2 regions of the Mesorhizobium sp. P2_E7 genome follow, and region 2 is predicted to be linked to the other one. Evidence: predicted binding sites of a transcription regulator. Region 2 holds the regulator's gene; the other holds the start of a gene.
What was found. Region 2 encodes LexA, which represses DNA repair genes until DNA is damaged. Its sites were predicted from a motif close to TGTTCNNNNTGTGTTCNG; they were not measured.

Region 1: AC1DYC_RS30220 (DNA recombination protein RmuC) is a predicted target of LexA. The motif match lies at 2,745-2,762, and genes of this name have one in related genera.

The regions. Positions count from the first base shown of each region.
Region 1 is NZ_JBFUER010000011.1:48,916-59,384, forward strand. It holds gene truA (tRNA pseudouridine(38-40) synthase TruA) at 1-682, opposite strand, end outside; gene AC1DYC_RS30205 (GNAT family N-acetyltransferase) at 703-1,209, opposite strand; gene fmt (methionyl-tRNA formyltransferase) at 1,206-2,156, opposite strand; gene def (peptide deformylase) at 2,161-2,691, opposite strand; gene AC1DYC_RS30220 (DNA recombination protein RmuC) at 2,795-4,045, shown strand; gene AC1DYC_RS30225 (class I SAM-dependent methyltransferase) at 4,042-4,848, opposite strand; gene AC1DYC_RS30230 (GFA family protein) at 4,928-5,332, opposite strand; gene AC1DYC_RS30235 (cation diffusion facilitator family transporter) at 5,535-6,488, opposite strand; gene AC1DYC_RS30240 (transglutaminase-like domain-containing protein) at 6,607-7,416, opposite strand; gene AC1DYC_RS30245 (hypothetical protein) at 7,632-7,757, shown strand; gene sugE (quaternary ammonium compound efflux SMR transporter SugE) at 7,955-8,269, shown strand; gene AC1DYC_RS30255 (DUF6481 family protein) at 8,350-8,778, opposite strand; gene AC1DYC_RS30260 (LLM class flavin-dependent oxidoreductase) at 9,022-10,083, shown strand; gene AC1DYC_RS30265 (AI-2E family transporter) at 10,197-10,469, shown strand, end outside.
Region 2 is NZ_JBFUER010000001.1:1,150,881-1,161,349, forward strand. It holds gene lpxB (lipid-A-disaccharide synthase) at 1-571, shown strand, start outside; gene gltA (citrate synthase) at 627-1,958, opposite strand; gene gltX (glutamate--tRNA ligase) at 2,141-3,565, opposite strand; gene AC1DYC_RS05840 (ComEC/Rec2 family competence protein) at 3,689-6,145, shown strand; gene lexA (transcriptional repressor LexA) at 6,139-6,906, opposite strand; gene AC1DYC_RS05850 (GntR family transcriptional regulator) at 7,114-7,893, opposite strand; gene kynU (kynureninase) at 8,062-9,309, shown strand; gene kynA (tryptophan 2,3-dioxygenase) at 9,400-10,236, opposite strand; gene AC1DYC_RS05865 (AMP-binding protein) at 10,233-10,469, opposite strand, start outside.

The DNA.
Region 1 (10,469 bases), on a different contig from region 2:
GGTCTTGCGCATCGAGCGCGGCCTTGAGATCGGCAGCCGTCCAGCCGCCGTCGCCGACGCGTTTCAGCGAGCCGACCATGGAGCGCACCTGGTTGTGCAGGAACGAGCGCGCCGAGGCCCTGACTTCGATCAGGTCGCCCTGGCGGCTCACATCGAGCCGCTCCAGCGTCCGCACCGGACTGTTGGCCTGGCACTGCGTCGAGCGGAAGGTGGTAAAGTCATGCCGGCCGAGCAGGACTTTCGCCGCTTCGTGCATGGCGCCCGCATCGAGCCGCTTCGGCACCCACCAGACCTTGCCTTTTTCCATCGCTGCCGGCGCGCGCCGGTTGAGGATGCGGTAGAGATAGTGCCGTCCGGTGGCCGAGAAACGGGCATCGAAATCGTCGGGGACAACCGCCGCCTGCAGGATGGCGACGTGCGCGCCTGCCGCCTGCAGATGCGCGTTGATGGCGTCGCGTACCTTATCGTTGGGCCACGCCTTGGCGAGGTCGACATGCGCCACCTGTGCGGTCGCATGCACGCCGGCATCGGTGCGGCCGGCGGCGCGCAACCGCACCGCCTCGCCGCTGAATTTCTCGATCGCCTGCTCTATCGCCTGCTGCACCGAAGGCTGATCCGCCTGGTGCTGCCAGCCGGCGAAGAGGCTGCCGTCATATTCGATATCGAGACGAAAACGCGGCATCGGCGATCGACACTCGCCGTTTAGGCGGCGAGTGCGGTAAAGGCCTGGGCGTAGACCAGTTTGCCTTTTTCAGGGGCGTCACCCCAGGCCAGCGCCTGCAGCGCCTCGCCCTGGTATTCGCTCTCGAAGTTTTCGGCGCGCGCATGGTTGTAACCGAAGCGGCCGTAATAGGCCGGATCGCCCAAGACAACGGCGAGCACTTCGCCGGCGTCCTTGAGGCGGATATGCGCCTCGCGGATCAGCGCACCGCCAATGCCCGAACCATGGAAAGACGGCTCGACCGCCAAGGGCGCCAGCGCCACTGCCGGGAAGCTCTTGCCGCCATTCTGCACATACAGCCTGGAGAACAGAATGTGGCCGACCACCTGGCCGTCTTCTTCCGCCACCAGCTCGACAACGGCGTCGCCGCCGGTGACCAGCGCGTCGACCAGACCGGCCTCCGCCTGCTGGCCGAATGCGTGTTCCTCGACGAGGCGAATAGCCTCGCGGTCCCGCGGCGTTGCCGCTCGTATCGACATCATGCTCATGAGAATTTCATTCCTTTTTCGATCTTGGCCCCGCGCAGAAACTCCTGCGCGGCGGCGGGCCTTCCGCCCGCCCGTTGAACTTCGACCAGCCTGACTGCGCCTGTTCCGCAGGCGACCGTCAGCCGGTCATCGAGAATTCCTCCCGACTCGCCCATGCCTTCAGAAAGCGTGCCTTCAGAAAGCGTCGAGCGAAGCAGTTTCAGCCGTTCTGTGCGGCCGCCAATGTCGGCCTCGCACCAGGCGCCAGGGAATGGCGACAGGCCGCGAATGTGATTGTGGACCTCGCCAGCCGGCCGCGTCCAGTCCACACGCGTCTCCGATTTATCGATTTTGCTGGCGTAGGTCACCCCGTCCGTCGCCTGCAAGGCCGATGCCAGCGTATTTGTCTCCAATCGGGACAGCGCTTCCACCATCAGGGTAGCGCCAATCTTCATCAAGCGGTCGTGCAGATCGCCGGCCGTCATATCGGGTCCGATGGCGCATTTTTCAACCAGTGCCACCGGGCCGGTGTCCAGCCCCTCTTCCATATGCATCACCATCATGCCGGTCTCAGTATCGCCGGCCATGATGGCGCGCTGGATGGGAGCAGCACCACGCCATCGCGGCAAAAGCGAGGCATGGCCGTTGATACAGCCGAGCCGCGGAGCCTCCAGAATAGCCTTCGGCAGCAGCAGGCCATAAGCGACAACGACGGCGACATCGGCCTGCAAGGCGCGGAAAGCGGCCTGTTCGGCCTCGCTCTTCAGCGACGTCGGCGAGCTTACCGCGACATCAAGCCGCTCGGCCTCGCGCTGCACCGGCGACGGCGTCAGTTCCAGCCCACGGCGGCCTGCGGCGCGTGGCGGCTGGGTGTAGACGGCTGCTATTTCGTGTCCGGCCTCGGCGATCGCGCGCAGCACCGGCACCGAAAATTCCGGCGTGCCCATGAAGATGACGCGAAGCGGCATCTTCCTATCCCACCAGCTTGCCCGGCGCCTTGTCCTTGGCGAGCTTCTTGAACTTCTTGACCACCATGTCGCGTTTAAGCTTCGAGATGTGGTCGATGAACAACACGCCATTGAGGTGGTCGATCTCGTGCTGCAGGCAGGTCGCCATCAGGCCTTCGGCCTCGATCTCCTGCAGCTTGCCGTCACGGTCGAGATATTTCACCCGCACCGAAGCCGGGCGCTCGACCTCGGCGTAATAGTCGGGGATCGACAGGCAGCCTTCCTCGTAAACCGACCGCGCGTCCGCGCTTTCGAGCACTTCGGGATTGATGAAGACTTGCGGCGCCGGCGTCTCGTCTTCCTTGGCGAGGTCGATGACCAGCATGCGCACAGGCTCGCCGATCTGGATCGCGGCGAGCCCAATGCCCGGCGCGTCATACATGGTCGCCAGCATACTGTCGGCCAGTTTGCGCACGGACGCGTCGACGCGTTCGAGCGGTTTGGAAACCTGGCGCAGGATGGGATCGGGAAGGATGATGAGCGGCTTGATCGACATGGCGTCTCACCTAAGACGTCATGCGAAAAGCGTCAACCGGGGCGGTTTGCGCCCGTTCACGTTTTGATCTGTGCCAGGCCGGCGAATCGGCTATGCTGGCGGGATGAACGACCTGAATTCCATCCTTTCCGAGCCAGTCGCCCGGCTCGGCGCCACCACGATCACGCTCGGCCATGCGCTGGCCTTCGGCGCGATCGTGTTTCTCGGGCTGTTGCTGGTGCTGGTGGTCGCCCTGTGGCGGTCGGCCAGGGCGCGCACCATCGCGGCGGCAGAAGCCGCCGAGCACGCCCGCGACGCCGAGGCGCGGATGGCCGGCATTTTGCAAAGCCAGGCGGAGATGCAGGGCCGCATGGGGGCCATTGCCGATGTGTTCGGTGCAAGGCAGGCCGAACTCAACCAGTCGATCGGCCAGCGGCTCGACGCCATGACCGGTCGCCTCGGCCAGACCATGACCGAGCAGACCAAATCGACGCATGAAAGCCTGGCCAAATTGCAGGAGCGGCTGGCGGTCATCGACACCGCGCAAGGCAACATCCAGTCGCTTGCCGGCCAGGTTGTGCAATTGCAGGCGATCCTGTCCAACAAGCAGACGCGCGGCGCCTTCGGTCAGTCGCGCATGGAGGCGATCGTCGCCGACGGCCTGCCGATGGGCGCCTATGAGTTCCAGGCGACGCTGTCGAATGGCAGCCGCCCGGACTGCCTGATCAGGATGCCGAACGGCGCGCCGCAGCTTGCCATCGACGCCAAGTTTCCGCTGGAAGCCTGGAACGCCATCCGCGCCGCCGACGGCGCCGACCTGCAGAAGGTCGCGGCCCAGGCCTTCCGCCGCGACATCGAAATCCATGTCCGCGATATCTCGGAGAAATATTTGATCCAGGGCGAGACGCAGGACACCGCCTTCATGTTCGTGCCGTCGGAATCGGTGTTTGCCGAAATCCACGAAAATTTCGACGCTCTCATCCAGAAGGCGCACAGGGCTCGCGTCATCATCGTCTCGCCGTCGCTGCTGATGCTGTCGATCCAGGTCATCCAGGCCATCCTCAAGGACGCCCGCATGCGCGAACAGGCGCATCTTATCCAGGGCGAGGTCATCCGGCTGATGGAGGATGTCGCGCGCGTCGACGAACGCGTGCGCCGGCTGCAGACGCACTTCGGCCAGTCGGCCAAGGACATCGACGAGATACTGGTGTCGACATCGAAAGTGACCCGGCGCGGCCAGAAGATCGAGGCGCTGGAGTTCGGCGAAAGCGAAGCCGAAGCGCGCGGCGGACCCGCCAAGGCCGAACCCGGCGTGCGGATGGCAGATTCCAAGACGGGGCAGCTCAGGCTGCGTGTCGTCGAAGGCGACGATTAGACCGTAGCCACGATTACGTGTGCCTGAATCTTAGCGGCAACCTCGCCGCTGCCGTGTCTCGCCGTCATCGCGGCTGCGACATGATCGGTAGCGGTTTCCAGTTTTCCTCTGGCCTCGATTTCGTTGCGAAGCGGAGTTCCCTGGCAATAGGCAACGGCCGGAAGGCGCGGCGAGGAGGCACGGCTTTGTTCGGCTCTCGTCTCGATCGCCACACGGGAGAAACCTGCATCTTCCAGTTCGCGGCGGATGATGGCCGTGTCATGGTAGCCGTGCGGCGTGCGGGCTAGAAAGCGCGGCGGATCGTCCGGAAAAATCTCCGCAAGAGCGTTCGTCACATCGTTGGCGAATACATTCTCTTCGATGCGATCCCATACGTTGAACAGGAAATGGCCTCCGGGTTTCAGGACCCGCCTTGCTTCACGATAGCCGGCGGCGCGGTCGGGAAAGAACATCGCGCCGAACTGACAGCAAACGAGATCGAAGGTCGCGTCCTCAAACGGCAGCGCCAGGGCATCCGCCTGGCGCCACTGGATGCGGCTGTCGGGAGCTTGCTGCGAAGCCGCAAAGTCGATCATCGGCTGGTTGAGATCGGTCACGACATAGCTTGCGCCAGGCGACAGTTTTGGCGCCAATGCGCGGGTGACGACCCCGGTGCCTGCGGCGACTTCCAGGACGGCGCCGGGCGACAAGGACGCTGCCCGTCGTGCCATATCCGCGGCGAACGGCTCGAAAATCAACGGCACCATGTAGCGGTCGTAGTTTTCCGGAATCGAGCCGGCAAACACCTTGTCCGTTTCCGACATTGCTATCCCCGCCATTCGTTTGATGGTGAGCCTAGCACATCATCGTCGGGTTTGGGCCCGTTAAACCGGCAGGCAGGAGCTACTGCGCCTCCACGATGCTTACGCCCTCGAATTCCGGAAGCCAGTGGAGGGCCGAGCGGTGCCATTTCTGCTGGGTCGGAACCAGATCCTCGCGTTGCCGCGCGGTCCCCGCCCTGATCCCATAGACCTTCGGGCCGTCGCCAACCGACGTCGCGTAAAGATGCGAACCGCAGTCGCCGCAAAAGGCCTGGGCGCGCTTGGCGCCGCTCGATCCTGTCTTGATATAGACCTTCGGCATGCCCTTGGTGATCCGGTAGTGATCCTCAGGCGCGGGAACGGTGACCCGAAAGGCCGTGCCGGTCAGTTGCTGGCAGTCGGTGCAATGACAGATCGAGGTCTTTTCCGGGTCGACCTCTGCTTCATAAGTGATGGCGCCGCAATGGCACCCGCCGTCGATTTTCATGGTTGCTCCTCCGAAATCCGTCGCCTGATCTTAGCGGGACAAGGTGACCGGGCCAACGGCGGACTTCTGGTCCAGCGCTAGAGCGTTTCACCGTTTCACGGAAACGGCAAACCGCTCTATCCATTTGTTTTGACGCAATTCCCAAGGGAAAGCGCTACGCGCTTTTCCCGGGAAAACCGCTCACACTTTTCCTGGAATTGCTCTAATCCGACGCCGCTTCGACCGCCTTGCGCCGCCGTTCCCAGGTTCCCGTCGTCTGCGGTTTGACGAACAGCCTGGTGATCTCCGGCATTTCTATCTTGAAGAGCGTCTCCAGGCGTTCGACGCAGGCTTCGATCTCGGGCGCCGTCAGATGGTCCTCGAACTCGATGCTGAGGCCGGCGACGATCTCTTCTGGTCCCATGTGTACGGTGAGGACGCCGTTGGCCCGCTGCACCGCTGGGTCCTGCTGGGCAATGGCCAGCACCTTGGTTTGGACCTCCGGCGAGGCCGGCTCGCCGATGAGCAGGCCTTTGCTTTCGCGGGCGAGGAAAATGGCGGTGGCGCCGAGGATGATGGCGATACCGATGGAGGCGGCGCCATCGAGCTCGGGCATGTCGAGGACCTCGGCCGCCAGTATGCCGGCGAAGGCGACGACGAGGCCGAGAAGGGCGGCGCTGTCCTCGAACAGCACGGTGTAGACGCTCGGATCCTTGCTCGATTGCACGGCTTGCAGCCAGCCTTGCTTGCCCTTCTCACGGCGGAACTCCTTCAGCGCCACATACCAGGAGCTGCCCTCGAACAGCATCGAGAGGCCGAGAACGATGTAGTTGATCTTGGGATTGGCGACCGGCTCGGGCGCCATGATGTGGACGACGCCTTCATAGAACGACACGCCGGCGCCGAGCGCGAAGACCAGCAGCGCGACGATGAAACTCCAGAAATACAGCTCGCGGCCATGGCCCAGCGGATGCGTGCGGTCCGGCGGGCGGGCGGCGCGGTGCATGCCGTAGAGCAGCAGGCCGCCATTGCCGGTGTCGACCAGCGAGTGCACGCCTTCCGACAGCATGGCCGAACTGCCGGTGAAGAAGGCGGCGACGAATTTGGTCAGCGCAATGGCGAGATTGCCGGCGAGCGCCGCGTAGATGACCGTCTTCGACCCGCCATGCGCTGCCATGCTGTCCCTCCAAGGCACCCAATGTAACGGCCCTGCGACCGAAGCTCCACGGGCATCACAACGCGCCAGACGCCCGGTCGTTCAGGTTTTTGAAGGCAAGCTGGCGGAAAAGACGCCCTTATTCGATGATCTCGTCGGTCCATACCTTGAAGCCGGCCAGCGTGCCCGGTCCGAAAATATGGGTCAACGGCACGTCGGCGGCATCGCGGCCGGAGGCGATCAGAATGCGGCCGATGCGCGGGGAATTGTTGCGCGGATCGAAGACATGCCAGCGGCCGCCGAGATAGACCTCCATCCAGGCGGCAAAATCCATGCTCGCCCAGGGTTTGGGCAGGCCGATGTCGCTGATGTAGCCGGTGCAGTAGCGCGTTGGGATGTTGAGTGCACGGCAGAAGGTGACGGCGAGGTGGGCAAAGTCGCGGCAGACGCCGCTTTGCTCGCGATAGGCTTCGGCCGCCGTGCGCGTCGGCCGCGCGTTGCCGTAGCTGAAGACGATGTGGTTGTGGACGAAGTCGCAGACTGCCTGGACGCGGGCAATGCCGAGCGGTGTGTTGCCGAACAGCCGCCAGGCTTCGCTGGCCAGGAGATCGCTCTCGCAAAAGCGGCTGGGCAAGAGGAACAGCAGCGTGTCCGAAGGCAGGTCACGCACTTCGTGCTGCCAGGCCATCAGGTCGCCCATCTCGAAGGTGCCGGGGTCGCGGATCACGGAATCGGTGCCGAAGGTGAAGCGGCCGGGCGGGGCATTGAACCGGTTGCACCAATTGCCGAAACTGTCGCGGTAGCTCTGGATCGGCACGGCCGGATTGGAGGTCAGGAAATCCGGCCGCTCGAGATCGGATGCCCTGGAGTAGTGGACGTTGAGCATCGCGATCAGCGGCGTTTCCTGCGGAAAGTCGAAGCTCATCTCGCAGCCGATGTGGATTCGCATCTGTGTCCTGACCGGCCTGCCTGATCATCGCCCGGCAGGAAGCGCGGCCTGATGCTGCAGTGCGAAGGCAACCATGGCACGGACCGGCATGGTTTACGAGCAAATTAGAAAGCGGTTGAAAGCGGCCTGCTGGCGCCGGCGACAGGCGCCAGCCCCCTTGCAGTCCGGCGTTTCTCTTGTTTCACTTGGCGTCCCAGCAATTGGAGGACCGAATCATGGCTAAAGGTGCGATGAAGGCGGGCAAGGAAGCCCGCAAGCCGAAGAAGGACGCTAAGAAGCCTGCCGCGGCTCCGGCGCTCAAGGCGCCGCCCGTCAAGGCTATAAGGCTCAAGGACAAGTAAGCCTGCCCCGGGGCCGTTGATATCCGGCAATCCGTTTCGGCGCAGATCCAGACACCGGCGGCATGGACAATGCTGCCGGTGTTTTGTTGATCGGGCAAGCGAAGCCGCTTATATCGAGGCGGCGAGGACGACCTCGCGCCTTCCCCGAAAAACCGGCCGGGACGACCCGCCATCCTCATGGAATGGAGTGCATCCCGATGTCGTGGATTTTTCTGTTTTTCGCCGGCCTGTTCGAGATCGGCTGGGCGATCGGCCTCAAATACACCGATGGCTTCTCAAAGCCACTGCCGACGGTGCTCACCGTCGCCTCGATGATCGTCAGCCTCGGCCTGCTCGGTCTGGCGCTGAAGACGCTGCCGGTCGGCACCGCCTACGCTGTGTGGACCGGCATCGGCACGGTTGGTACCGCACTGCTCGGAATCTGGCTGCTGGGCGAGCCGGCGACCGCGATCCGGCTCGGCTGCATCGCGCTCATCGTCTGCGGCATTATGGGGCTGAAGCTCGCCGCCTAAGCAAAGCAAGCAAATCGGCGCACAAATACGTTCAGGGCCGCTGGAAGGCGACCCTGATGTCCGACCGTTCGATCGAAGCGTTAGCGGGCGGAGAAGCCCGGAGGCGTCCGGCCGGTGCGCTGCTTGCGCGCCGCATAGCGTGCGTCGCGCTTGGCCTTGCGTTCGGCTTCGTCGGCCAGCAAACGGGCAATGCGCTCGTTCTCTTCGGCTTCCTTGATCTTCGCTTCAGCCTGCGCTGCCTCTTCGGCCGCAATACGCGCCGCTTCGGCTGCTGCCTCGCGCTCGGCCTTCTCGACCGCTTCGCGTGCCAGCTTTTCCTGCTTCAGCCTGGCCTTTTCGGCCTCGCGCTTCTCACGCGCCTCAAGGATCGCCTTGCGTTCGGCCTGTCTGGCCAGCACTGCAGGATCATCTGCCGCCGGCTTTGACTTGAAGCGCTCCAGAAGCGCCTTCTTTGCCTCGTTCGCGGCATTGCGCCGCTCGAAAATGTCTTTTTCCCTGTAGATAGCCAAGTCCACTTCCCTGAAGTCAATTCGCGACGCTTACATACGCGCGAAAACCGAGAGTTCAAGCGCCAAAACGGTATGCCAGCCATGAAATTCTATGCTGTTGCAGCCGGGAGACGCGCTTTTGCCGACCAAAGCCGACAGAAGCTGGCCGAAACCGACATGCACTGTTCACCATCCGCCCCTCTGGCGGCGAGGCGGTTCGGTCGCTACCTCTAGCCGCAAAACCCAACCATTGGATGACAGATCATGGAACTCGGTCTCTATACTTTTGCCGATGTCAGCCCGGAGCCTGGCCCAGGTGCTGTCGGCCCGCACGAGCGGCTGCGCAACCTGATCGAAGAGATAGAGCTGGCCGACCAGGTCGGCCTCGATGTCTTTGGTCTCGGCGAACATCACCGCCCCGACTATGCCGCATCCGCACCGGTGGTCGCGCTGGCCGCCGCCGCCGAACGCACCAAGCGCATCAAGCTGACCAGCGCGGTCACCGTTTTGTCCTCGGACGATCCGGTGCGCGTCTTCCAGCAGTTCGCAACGCTCGATCTGTTGTCGAGCGGCCGCGCCGAGATCATGGCCGGGCGCGGCTCGTTCATCGAGTCCTTCCCGCTGTTCGGCTACAATCTCGAAGACTATGACGAGCTGTTCGCCGAAAAGCTCGACCTGCTGCTGGCCATTCGCGACAGCGTGAAAGTCACATGGTCCGGCAATCTGCGCGCGGCGATCAACGACCGCGGCGTCTACCCCCGCCCCTTTCAGGAGAAGCTGCCGATCTGGATCGCCATTGGCGGAACGCCGCAGTCGGCTGCGCGCGCCGGCGTGCTCGGCCTGCCGCTGGCGCTGGCCATCATCGGCGGCGAGCCGGCGCGCTTCGCGCCGCTGTTCGACATTTATCGCGAGGCTGCCAAGCGGGCCGGCACCGACCCCACGGGGCTTGCCACCAGCATCAATGTGCACGGCTTCATCGCCGAGACCACCGAACAGGCCGCTGACGATTTCTACGGACCGCAAGCCGAAGTGATGAACCGCATCGGCCGCGAGCGCGGCTGGGGGCCGACCTCGCGGGCGCATTTCGACCAGTCGCGCGGTCCGAACGGCGCGCTGTTCGTCGGCAATCCTGAAGCTGTGGCGGAAAAGATCGTCGCCCAGCACAAGATCTTCAACAACGACCGCTTCCTGCTGCAGATGGCGATCGGCACCATGCCGCACGCCAAGATCATGAAGGCGATCGAACTCTACGGCACCAAGGTGGCACCGATCGTGCGCAAGGAAACGGCGAAGGCCGTACCGGCGGTGACGGCCCCCGCCGCCTGAAACCTCGCAGGCACGCATTTGGCGGCCTGCGGGCTAGCTGGAACCTTGAAGCCGACTGGACGTTTCCGTCGACGGGCAGCCCCAATTGCTTTGCTGCCCGTGAGGGGAGCATGATGAAAGCCGAACAAACAGCTTCGGGCGCAGGCGCTGCCGAAAGCCCCGATCCGCGCCTGGCTGCCCGTGCGGACACGCATCTGATGCGTTCGCTGCTTATCGGCATTTTTATCCTGATGGCCATCTACGCGCTCTATTTCGCCCGCGCCTTCTTCATGCCGGTCATCCTCGCCTTCCTGCTTACGCTGACCCTGACGCCGATCGTGCGCTTCCTGCGCAAGCGCGGCGTGCCCGAGGTGGTGTCGGCAACGCTGCTGGTGGTGCTGTCTGTC
Region 2 (10,469 bases):
CGGATCGCGGCGCGGCGAGGTAAGCCGGCTTATCGATCCCTTCGGCCAGACGATCTCGGCGCTGCGCGCGCGCGGACACCGCTTGCGCCTGCTGTTGCCCACGGTGCCGCATGTCGCCGACCTGGTCAAAACATCGGTCGCGCGCTGGGATGAAAAGCCTGAGATCATTCTCGATGCCGAGCGCAAATGGCAGGCCTTCGGCAAGGCCGATGCCGCGCTGATCGCTTCGGGAACGGTATCGCTCGAACTGGCGCTGTCCGGGGTGCCGATGATCTCCTGCTACCGGCTCGATCCAGTGATGCGCATGGTTCAGGGGCTGGTCACGGTGTGGAGCGCCGCCTTGCCCAATCTGATCGCGGACCAGGCGATCGTGCCTGAGCACTACAACCAGTATGTGCGGCCACGCTATCTGGCGCGGCAGCTCGAGGCCTTGTTTTCAGACACTGCCTACCGAACCTGGCAAAAGGACGGCTTTGCCGAGGTTGCCAGGCGCATGGCGACTGACAAGCCCTCCGGCGACATCGCCGCGGATGTCGTTCTTCGGCACATCGGGAGAGCGAATAGGGCTTAGGCGGCAGTAGGCAGTAGGGCTTTGTATCTATTGCCTACTGCCTACTCACTATTCCCTATCTTTTCGCGATCGGCACGTAGTCGCGTTCCGGGGCGCCCGTATAGAGCTGGCGCGGGCGGCCGATCTTCTGGTGTGGATCCTCGATCATTTCCTTCCACTGCGCGATCCAGCCGACGGTGCGGGCGACCGCGAACAGCACGGTGAACATGGTGGTGGGGAAGCCCAGCGCCTTCAGCGTGATGCCGGAATAGAAGTCGACGTTCGGATAGAGCTTCTTCTCGATGAAGTAGGAATCGGTCAGCGCGATCTTTTCCAGCTCCATGGCGATGTCGAGCAGCGGATCGTCCTTGATGCCAAGTTCGCCCAGCACCTCATGCGCCGTCTTCTGCATGATTTTCGCACGAGGATCGTAGTTCTTGTAGACGCGGTGGCCAAAGCCCATCAGCCGGAACGGATCGTTCTTGTCCTTGGCGCGGGCGATGAATTCCGGGATGTGATCGACATGGCCGATCTCGCCCAGCATGTTGAGCGCGGCCTCGTTGGCGCCGCCATGCGCCGGACCCCACAGGCAGGCGATGCCGGCGGCGATGCAAGCGAACGGGTTGGCGCCCGACGAGCCTGCGAGACGCACCGTCGAGGTCGAGGCGTTCTGCTCGTGGTCGGCATGGAGGATGAAGATGCGCTCCATGGCGCGCGCCAGCACCGGATTGATCTTGTATTCCTCGCACGGAACCGCGAAGCACATATGCAGGAAGTTGGCGGCGAAGTTCAGCTCGTTCTTCGGGTAAATGAAGGGCTGGCCGATATGGTATTTGTAGGCCATCGCCGCAATCGTCGGCATCTTGGCAATCAGCCGCATCGAGGCGACCATGCGCTGATACGGGTCCGAAATATCGGTTGAGTCGTGATAGAAGGCCGACAGCGCGCCGACCACGCCGCACATCACGGCCATCGGATGCGCGTCGCGGCGGAAGCCGGTGAAGAAGCGCGACATCTGCTCATGCACCATGGTGTGGCGCGTTACCCGGTAGTCGAAATCGTCCTTCTGCGCCTTGGTCGGCAGTTCGCCGTAGAGCAAGAGGTAGCAGACTTCGAGGAAATCGCCATGCTCGGCCAGCTGGTCGATCGGGTAGCCGCGGTGCAGCAGGATGCCGGCATCGCCGTCGATGAAGGTGATCGCCGACTCGCAGCTCGCCGTCGAGGTGAAGCCGGGGTCGTAGGTAAAGGCGCCGGTGGTGCTGTAAAGCGCACCGATGTCGATGACGTCAGGCCCGACCGAGCCGCTTCGCACCTTGAATTCGTGCGTCTTGCCGGCCAGTTCGAGCGTGGCAGTCGACGGGTGCGTCGTCTTGCTGCCGGGTTCCAGTTTTGTCGCAGCTTCGCTCATTCTCAAACTCCTTCATGTTCCTCATGCCGGCAAGGCAATTCCTGCAAACGACACGTCGAAATCACCGGAATGCGCGAACTCGCCACCGCATTTTGGGAGGGTGCGTGCCAGATTGGGCCAAGGCCTAATGTTGCACTGCGAAACGCGCCTTTCAATGCCAATCTTCTTGGGCCAGTTCGCTCCTAATCGATTTGATCCGCAATCCGCGCCAGGCTTTCCTCACGGCCGAGCACGGCAAGCACGTCGAATACGCCGGGCGAGGTGCTGCGGCCGGTAAGGGCTGCTCTCAGCGGTTGGGCCACCGCGCCAAGCTTGTGGCCGCCGGCCGTCGCGAACGCGCGCACCGCGGCTTCCGCCGCAGCGGCCGTCCACTCGCCCGAAACCGTCTGCAAAGCCGCATGCGCGCCGCGCAGGATCGCGCGCGCATCGGCATTGAGCAGGCCTGCCGCCTTCTCGTCGACTGGCAGCGGCCGCTCGACGAACAGGAAGCCGGCGCCATCGGCCAGCTCCACCAGTGTCTTGGCGCGTTCCTTCAGGCCAGGCAGCGCGGCCAGCAGCTGCGCCTTCCTGGTGTCGTCAAGGCGGGCAGCCAGCGCCGGGCCGCCTTCGAGATAGGGAAGCGTGGCGACGAAGATGTCGAGCAACTGGACGTCGTCCATCTTGCGCATATGCACGCCGTTCAGCGCATCGAGCTTGGCAAAGTCGAAGCGCGCCGCGCCCTTGTTGACGTCGCCAATGTCGAACCATGCGATCATGTCCTTGATCGACATCACCTCGTCGTCGCCATGGCTCCAGCCAAGGCGTGCCAGATAGTTGAGCAGCGCCTCGGGCAGATAACCCATGGCGCGATAGGCCTCGACGCCGAGGGCGCCATGCCGCTTCGACAATTTGGCGCCGTCGGCGCCATGGATCAGCGGGATGTGCGACATGGACGGCACCTCCCAGCCCATGGCGTTGTAGATCACCGTCTGGCGCGCGGCATTGGTCAGATGGTCGTCACCGCGAATGATGTGGGTGACGCCCATGTCGTGGTCGTCGACGACGACGGCATGCATGTAGGTCGGCACACCATCCGAACGCAGGATGATGAAATCGTCGAGATCCTTGTTGGGAAAGCGCACCTCGCCCTGCACGCGGTCATGCACCACGGTCTCACCCTCGGTCGGCGCCTTGATGCGGATGGCGCCCCTGACGCCGGCGGGCGCCTCGGAGGCGTCGCGGTTGCGCCACGCGCCGTTGTAGCGCGGCGGCAGGCTCTTGGCGCGCGCTGCCTCGCGCATCGCCTCGAGCTCGGCAGGCGTCTCGTAGGCGTAATAGGCTTTACCCAGGCGCACCAATTCCTCGGCCACCTCGCGGTGGCGCGGCGCACGCTCGAACTGCGACACGGCACCGCCATCCCAGGACAGGCCGAGCCAGGTCAGCCCATCGATAATGGCCTGGGTTGCCGCTTCGGTGGAACGCTCGCGATCGGTGTCCTCGATGCGCAGAAGCATCGTGCCGTCGGTGTGCTTGGCGTACAGCCAGTTGAACAGCGCGGTGCGCGCGCCACCAATATGCAGGTAGCCGGTGGGCGAGGGGGCAAAACGGGTGACCACCCTGTTGGACATGGCAATTTTGTTGGACATGGCAATTCTCGGGCAAGGCTAGAAAGCGGGGGCGTGATCGCGCGGACTTTCGCGCTTTGCGCGTTCATGTAGCATAGGGGGTCTGGGGCGCAAGGGGCAGACCCGATGGCTGAACGGGGCCGGGGCGGGAAGGAGGGCGAGGGCGCAGAGGCAAGCGTCAGCGAACGATCGTTGTTTGCAGATGTTCCCTATGCCGAGCCGATGCCGGTTGCGCTGCCCGAACTGCAGCCCGGCATCGTGCCTTTGCCGCCGGATGGCGCCGCGCCGGTCCCGGTCACCGCGCCCGCACCTACAGTCCGTTTGCGCCGGCTGCTGCGCCGTTCGTCATGGCCCGCAATCCGCCGCAGCGTTGCCGTGGCGGCCGGCACCGAACTCGACCGCGGCGTTGCCTTCCTGCTGGTGCCGGTTTTCCTGGCGGCCGGCGTCATTGTCTATTTCTCGCTGCCCGACGAGCCCGGCTTTGCCCAGCCGATCTCCATCGTGCTGCTCTTGGCATGTTGTGCTGCCGTCACCCGGTCGCGGCCGAGGACGCATCTGTGTCTTATGGCTGCCATGCTGTGCGCGCTTGGCGTCGTCGCCGCCAAGGTCGAGACCTGGCGCGCCGGCACGCAGATGCTCGGCGCCGAGATTCAAACAAGGTTGACCGGCCGCGTCGTCAGTCTCGAAGAGATGGAAAACGGGCGCGTCAGGCTGACGCTCGACGTGATTTCCACCGCTTACCCCAAGCTGCGCTACGCGCCGGAACGGGTCAGGCTCTCGGCGCGTGGGATTCCGGCCGATATGACCGCCGGCTCCCTGATCACCGGCTATGCCAGGCTACTGCCGCCAACCGGTCCGGTGCGGCCGGAGAGCTACGATTTCTCCTTCGACAGCTATTTCACCGGCATCGGCGGCAGCGGCTTCTTTCTCGGCAATCCCAAAACCATCGCCGCGCAGGGACCGCCGCCGCTGACCGCACGGCTCTCTTCGGCCATTGAGAATGCCCGCGAAAACATAGCCGACCACATCCGGAGCAAGATCGGTGGCGCCGAAGGCGAGATTGCCGCAGCGCTGATCGTCGGCGTGCGCGCCGGCATTCCGGACGAGGTCAACGAGGCGATGCGGCGCACCGGCATCTACCACATCATTTCCATTTCCGGCCTGCACATGGCGCTGGTTGCCGGCACCATCATGGGCTTGCTGCGCGGCGCCTTCGCGCTGTTTCCCGATTTCTCCTCGCGCCGGCCGGTCAAGAAATATGCAGCCGCCGCAGCGCTTGTCTCCATCGCCGCCTATCTCGTCATTTCAGGCATTGTGGTTGCCGCCGAGCGCAGCTTCATCATGCTGGCGGTGATGCTGATCGCCGTGCTGTTCGACCGGGCGGCGCTCACCATGCGCAACCTGGCGATCTCGGCGATCGCCGTCATCCTGGTGTCGCCGCATGAGGTCGTCGGCCCGAGTTTCCAGATGTCGTTTGCCGCCACCGCCGCCCTGGTCGGCGCCTATGCCGGCTGGGCCGACTACCGCGCCGACAGGGTGAGAACGCCGCCTGCGAGGCGCTCTTTCGTCAGCTTCCTGTCGCGAAAATTCCTGCTGGCCATGGGCGGCCTCGCCATGACCTCGATTATCGCTGGAAGTGCCACGGCGCTGTTTGCCATCTGGCATTTCCAGCGCGTGTCACCGCTCAGCCTGCTCGCCAATCTGGCCGTGATGCCGATTGTATCGTTAATCGTCATGCCCTTTGCCGTGCTCAGCGCGCTGGCGATGCCATTCGGCGCCGATGGGCCGTTCCTCTATGTGATGGGCAAGGGTCTGGCGGCCATGATCGCCATCTCCGCCTGGATTTCCGAACGTTCGCCGGTCGATGCCGTCGGGCTGATCCCTATCCGCTCGGTGCTGCTGGTGGCGGTCGCCCTCGTCATCGCCACCATGGCCACCACATGGCTTCGGCTGGCGGCCGTGCCTTTCGCGCTGGCTGGCCTGTTGACGGTGCCGCAGGTACGCACGCCCGATGTGCTCATCTCCGAGGATGCGCATCTGGTGGCCGTGCCGATCGGAGGCGGCGAGCTAGCCCTCAATCGCGAACGCTCCAACGAATTCACCACAGACAACTGGAAACGCGCGCTAAGGGCGGAAACCATTATCCCGCCTGAGATTTTCGAGGCAACGGATACGCGGTTCGATCTCGATCCGCTCGACCTGCCGCCCGGCTCGCCCTTCTACTGCACAGGTGATCTCTGCATTGCCCGGCACCCGGCCGGAGCCATCATCGCGCTGGCAAAAGACCGCAAGACAGCCCGACCGGCCTGCGCTTTCGCGAGCCTGATCGTCATCGACGATGCCACCGCCTACAATCCGTGTCGCGACCCGCTGGTGCTGGTCGTGACCAAGAAGCAGCTTGCCCGCGACGGCAGTGCCGCCGTCTTCTTCGATCCGCAATCGGCCGCGACAACGCCAACCATACGTTTCGCCGTCGACAAGCCCTATCGTCCCTGGCACGAGCAACGCCGCTTCTCACGCGAAGCACGCGGCCTGCCGCCCTACAAGGAGCGCGAAAAGTACAAAACTAAGCCGGCTCAGTAGCGCCGGATCAGCCCGACAAGCTTGCCCTGCACCTTGACCCTGTCTGGCCCGAAGATGCGGGTTTCATAGGCCGGGTTTGCGGCTTCCAGCGCGATCGAGGCGCCCTTGCGGCGAAAGCGTTTCAGCGTCGCTTCCTCTTCGTCGACCAGCGCCACGATGATCTCGCCGGGGCTGGCGGTGTCGGCATTGCGGATGATGACCGTGTCGCCGTCGAAAATGCCGGCCTCGATCATCGAGTCGCCCTTGACCTCGAGCGCGTAATGTTCGCCGCCCATGATCATGTCCGGCGGCACCGAGATCGAATGGGTTTGGTGCTGGATGGCGTCGATCGGCACACCGGCGGCGATGCGGCCCATCACCGGGATCGACACCGCCGAAACTGCGTCGTCATTGCCGGCCGACATCGAACGCGACGATGAGGCCGGCTTGATCTGACGGCCGAGACCGCTTTGCCCCACACCGCCCTGGCCAGAACCGCCTTGTCCGAGACTGCCCTGGATGACGCTTGGCGAGAACTTCTTCGCCGCATTGAGGCCGGGTGCGATCGAGTCGGGCAGCCGCAGCACTTCCAGCGCGCGCGCCCGGTTCGGCAGCCGGCGAATGAAACCGCGCTCCTCCAGCGCCGTGATCAGGCGGTGAATGCCGGACTTGGACGCAAGGTCGAGCGCCTCCTTCATCTCGTCGAAAGACGGCGGGATTCCGCTCTCCTTCAGGCGTTCATGGATGAACATCAGGAGTTCATGTTGTTTGCGCGTCAGCATCGCGGCCCCCACGGGTTCTGAAACCAGAATCAGAAAAAACAAACCCAGAACAAACACTATCTGTTCCAGTTGTGTTCCGCAACCTTTTAAAGTTTAATGAATGCGTTGACGTTTTGTTCAGCGTAACGTTCCGCGCCGCGATCGGCGCCCGCGCTCGTTTGCCGGCAACGGAGTGAAAACGCCGGTGGCCTGCGCCATCGGGTCAATTCATGCCTTGCCAGATCGCTGCCGCTTTTTCGGGCGGGGCTGCGCTGCATCCGTCGGCGCGCCCGGTTCACTCTGGGCATAGACCTGCAGCGTGTAGCCGATGTGAACGCTCATCAGCGTTTTTGCGCCCTCAGTGTCGCGGTCAAGGGCTGCTTCCATCAGTTCGGTGTGGTGTTCGATCGCCACGGCGTCGCGCAGCGCCTCCATGGCCTTCTGGTGTCCGTCCTCGCGGCCGGCGGCCGCGCGCAGCGTCGGCGCGAGGCCCAGAAAGCGGTGGTGGCGATGCAGTTGATCGGAGATCGTCGCGTTGAAACGCAGCAGCCAGCTGGATCTCGCGGCACTGAGCAGCGCCGCGTGGAAGGCATCATGTTTTTCGTACCACGCATCGACGGCCTCATCCGAGGGATCATCGAGAACGGACCCGCAGCGTGAGAGGCGGTAGTGGGCGGCAACGACCGTGTCTTCCCATTGATGGTCGCCCTTTTCGATCGATTCCACCAGCAAGGGCAGTTCGACCACCAGTCGCGCACGCGCCAGGTCTTCGAGCTCGGCTCGGGACACGGGAGCGACCGCAAACCCACGGTTGCTGATGGCGGTCACAAGCCGTTCGGCTTCCAGTCGTGACAGTGCCTCGCGCAGCGGCGTCCAGCCGATGCCATAGGTGCCGCGCAGCGTGCTCAGCTTCAACGGCGCGGCAGGCGCCAGCCGGGTCGCAAGAATATCGCGCCTGAGCAGCCGATAGGCCGTTTCCGTCTTCGAGGACTGCTCGTCGTCCAACATCGTAACCCATCAGTCAGATTGCTCGGCTGCTGATTATATATCAAAGCCTTTCATCACGCAAATTATATATAATGTTTGACAGGTCCAGGAGGACCCCTCAAGATCGCCGGCATGTTTAGGGCGGACAGGCTCCGCCGAATGCTGTTGTTCAGGGAGGAGCGCCGGATCATGAGCATGACACCCGATCTCGCTGCAATCGAAGCGATGGATGCCGCCGATCCGCTGCGTTCCATGCGTGAACGCTTTGTCTTGCCGCAGGGCGTGATCTATCTCGACGGCAATTCGCTGGGTGCCGCGTCGCCGGCCGTCTTCAGCGAATTGCAGCAGGCCGCCATGCAGGAATGGGCGCAGGATCTCATTCGCGCCTGGAACACTGCCGGCTGGTTCAACATGCCGGTGGAGCTCGGCGATCAGCTCGGACGACTGATCGGCGCGGCTGAGGGGCAGACGGTGGTCTGCGACACGACCTCGATCAACATCTACAAGCTGCTGCACGCGGCACTCGGCATGCGGCCGGACCGCTCGGTCATCGTTGCCGAGGGCGACAGTTTCCCGACCGACCTCTATATGGCCGAAGGCGTCGCTTCGACCCGGCCGGGAACGCGGCTGCGGCTGGAGGGCGTCGACGCGCCTGCAATCGAGGATCTGATCGACGACAGCGTCGCCGTCATCCTGGTCAACCACGTCAACTACAAATCCGGCCAGTTGCGCGACATGGCGGCGCTGACGCGCAAGGCGCATGACGCCGGCGCGCTGATCATCTGGGATCTCTGCCACACCGCCGGCGCCTTGCCGGTCGAACTTGACAGTGTCAATGCCGATTTCGCCGTCGGCTGCACCTACAAATACCTCAATGGCGGCCCGGGCTCGCCGGCCTTCATCTACGCGGCCGAACGCCACCATGGCGATGTCCATCAGCCGCTCAGCGGCTGGTGGGGCCATGCGCGGCCCTTTGCCTTCGAACAGGGCTTTGCCGTCGGCAGCGGCATCCGCCGCTTCCTGTGCGGAACGCAGCCGGTGCTGTCGATGCGGGCGCTCAAGGGGGCGCTCGATATCTGGAACGATGTCGACATGGCGGCGGTGCGCAGAAAGAGCATCGCGCTGACCGACCTGTTCATCCAGCTCGTCGAAGCCAGATGCGGCGCCTACGGGCTTGAACTGGAAAGTCCTCGTGACGGCAGCCAGCGCGGCAGCCAGGTGTCGTTCCTTCATCCGCATGGCTATCAGGTGATGCGCGCCCTGATCGAGCGCGGTGTGATCGGCGATTTCCGCGCGCCGTCTACCATCCGCTTCGGCTTCACGCCGCTCTATGTCGGTTATGGCGATGTTTGGCAGGCGGTCGACGTGCTGGAGGATATTCTGCGCACCGGCACCTGGCAGGACGCACGCTTCGCGGTGAAGACCGCGGTTACCTAAAGTCGGCGCGATTCCAGGAAAAGTGTGACGCGGTTTTTCCGGGAAACGCGCGTAGCGCTTTCCCTTGGGAATTGCGTCAGAACGATATGCTCAAAGCCGGGTGCGAACCGTCCACAGTTCCGGAAACAGCACGACCTCCAGCATCTTCTTCAGATAGGAGGCGCCTGAGGTGCCGCCGGTGCCGCGCTTCAAACCGATGATGCGCTCGACCGTGGTGACGTGGTTGAAGCGCCAGCGGCGGAAGTAGTCCTCGAAGTCGACCAGTTTTTCCGCCAGTTCGTAGAGCATCCAGTAGCGCTGCGGGTCGCGGTAGACGGTTTGCCAGGCAACCAGCACCTCTTCGTTCTCGACGCGTGTCTCGCGCCAGTCCGTGCGCGTGGCGTCGGCGCCGATGTCGAAGCCGTTGCGCGCCAAAAGCAGCAGCGCCTCGTCATAGAGCGATGGGGTAGCCAGGATCGCCTCCAGCCTGTCCGTGAGATCGGGCCGGTGCTTGTGCGGGCCAAGCATGGCGAGGTTGCGGTTGCCAGCCATGAATTCGATGGCGCGGTATTGCCAGGACTGGAAGCCCGAGGACTGGCCGAGCGCGTCGCGAAATTCGGTGTATTCGCTGGGCGTCATCGTGCGCAGAACGTCCCAGGCATTGTTGAGCTGCTCGAAGATGCGCGCGACGCGCGACAGCATCTTGAAGCTCGGTTCGAGGCGGTCGGCGCGGATCGAGCGGATCGCGGCGCCGATCTCGTGCAAGGCGAGCTTCATCCACAATTCCGATGTCTGATGCTGGATGATGAACAGCATCTCGTCATGGGCCGAAGACAACGGCGCCTGCGCGTCGAGCACCTTCTCCAGGTGCAGATAATCGCTGTAGGACATCCGCTCCTTGAACGACATCTGCGCGCCATCGGAGGCCGGATCGTAGGGCTGGCTCAATTGCTCTTCTCCGCCCGCAACCGGAAGCGCTGGATCTTGCCGGTCTGGGTTTTGGGCAAGGCGTCGATGAATTTCACCGAACGCGGATATTTGTACGGCGCGATCGTTGCCTTGACGTGGTCCTGCAGGCGTTTGACGGTCAATGCGTCCGGCGAAACACCTTGCACCAGAACAATATGCGCCTCTACGATCTGGCCGCGCTCGCTGTCCTCGGCGCCGGTCACCGCGCATTC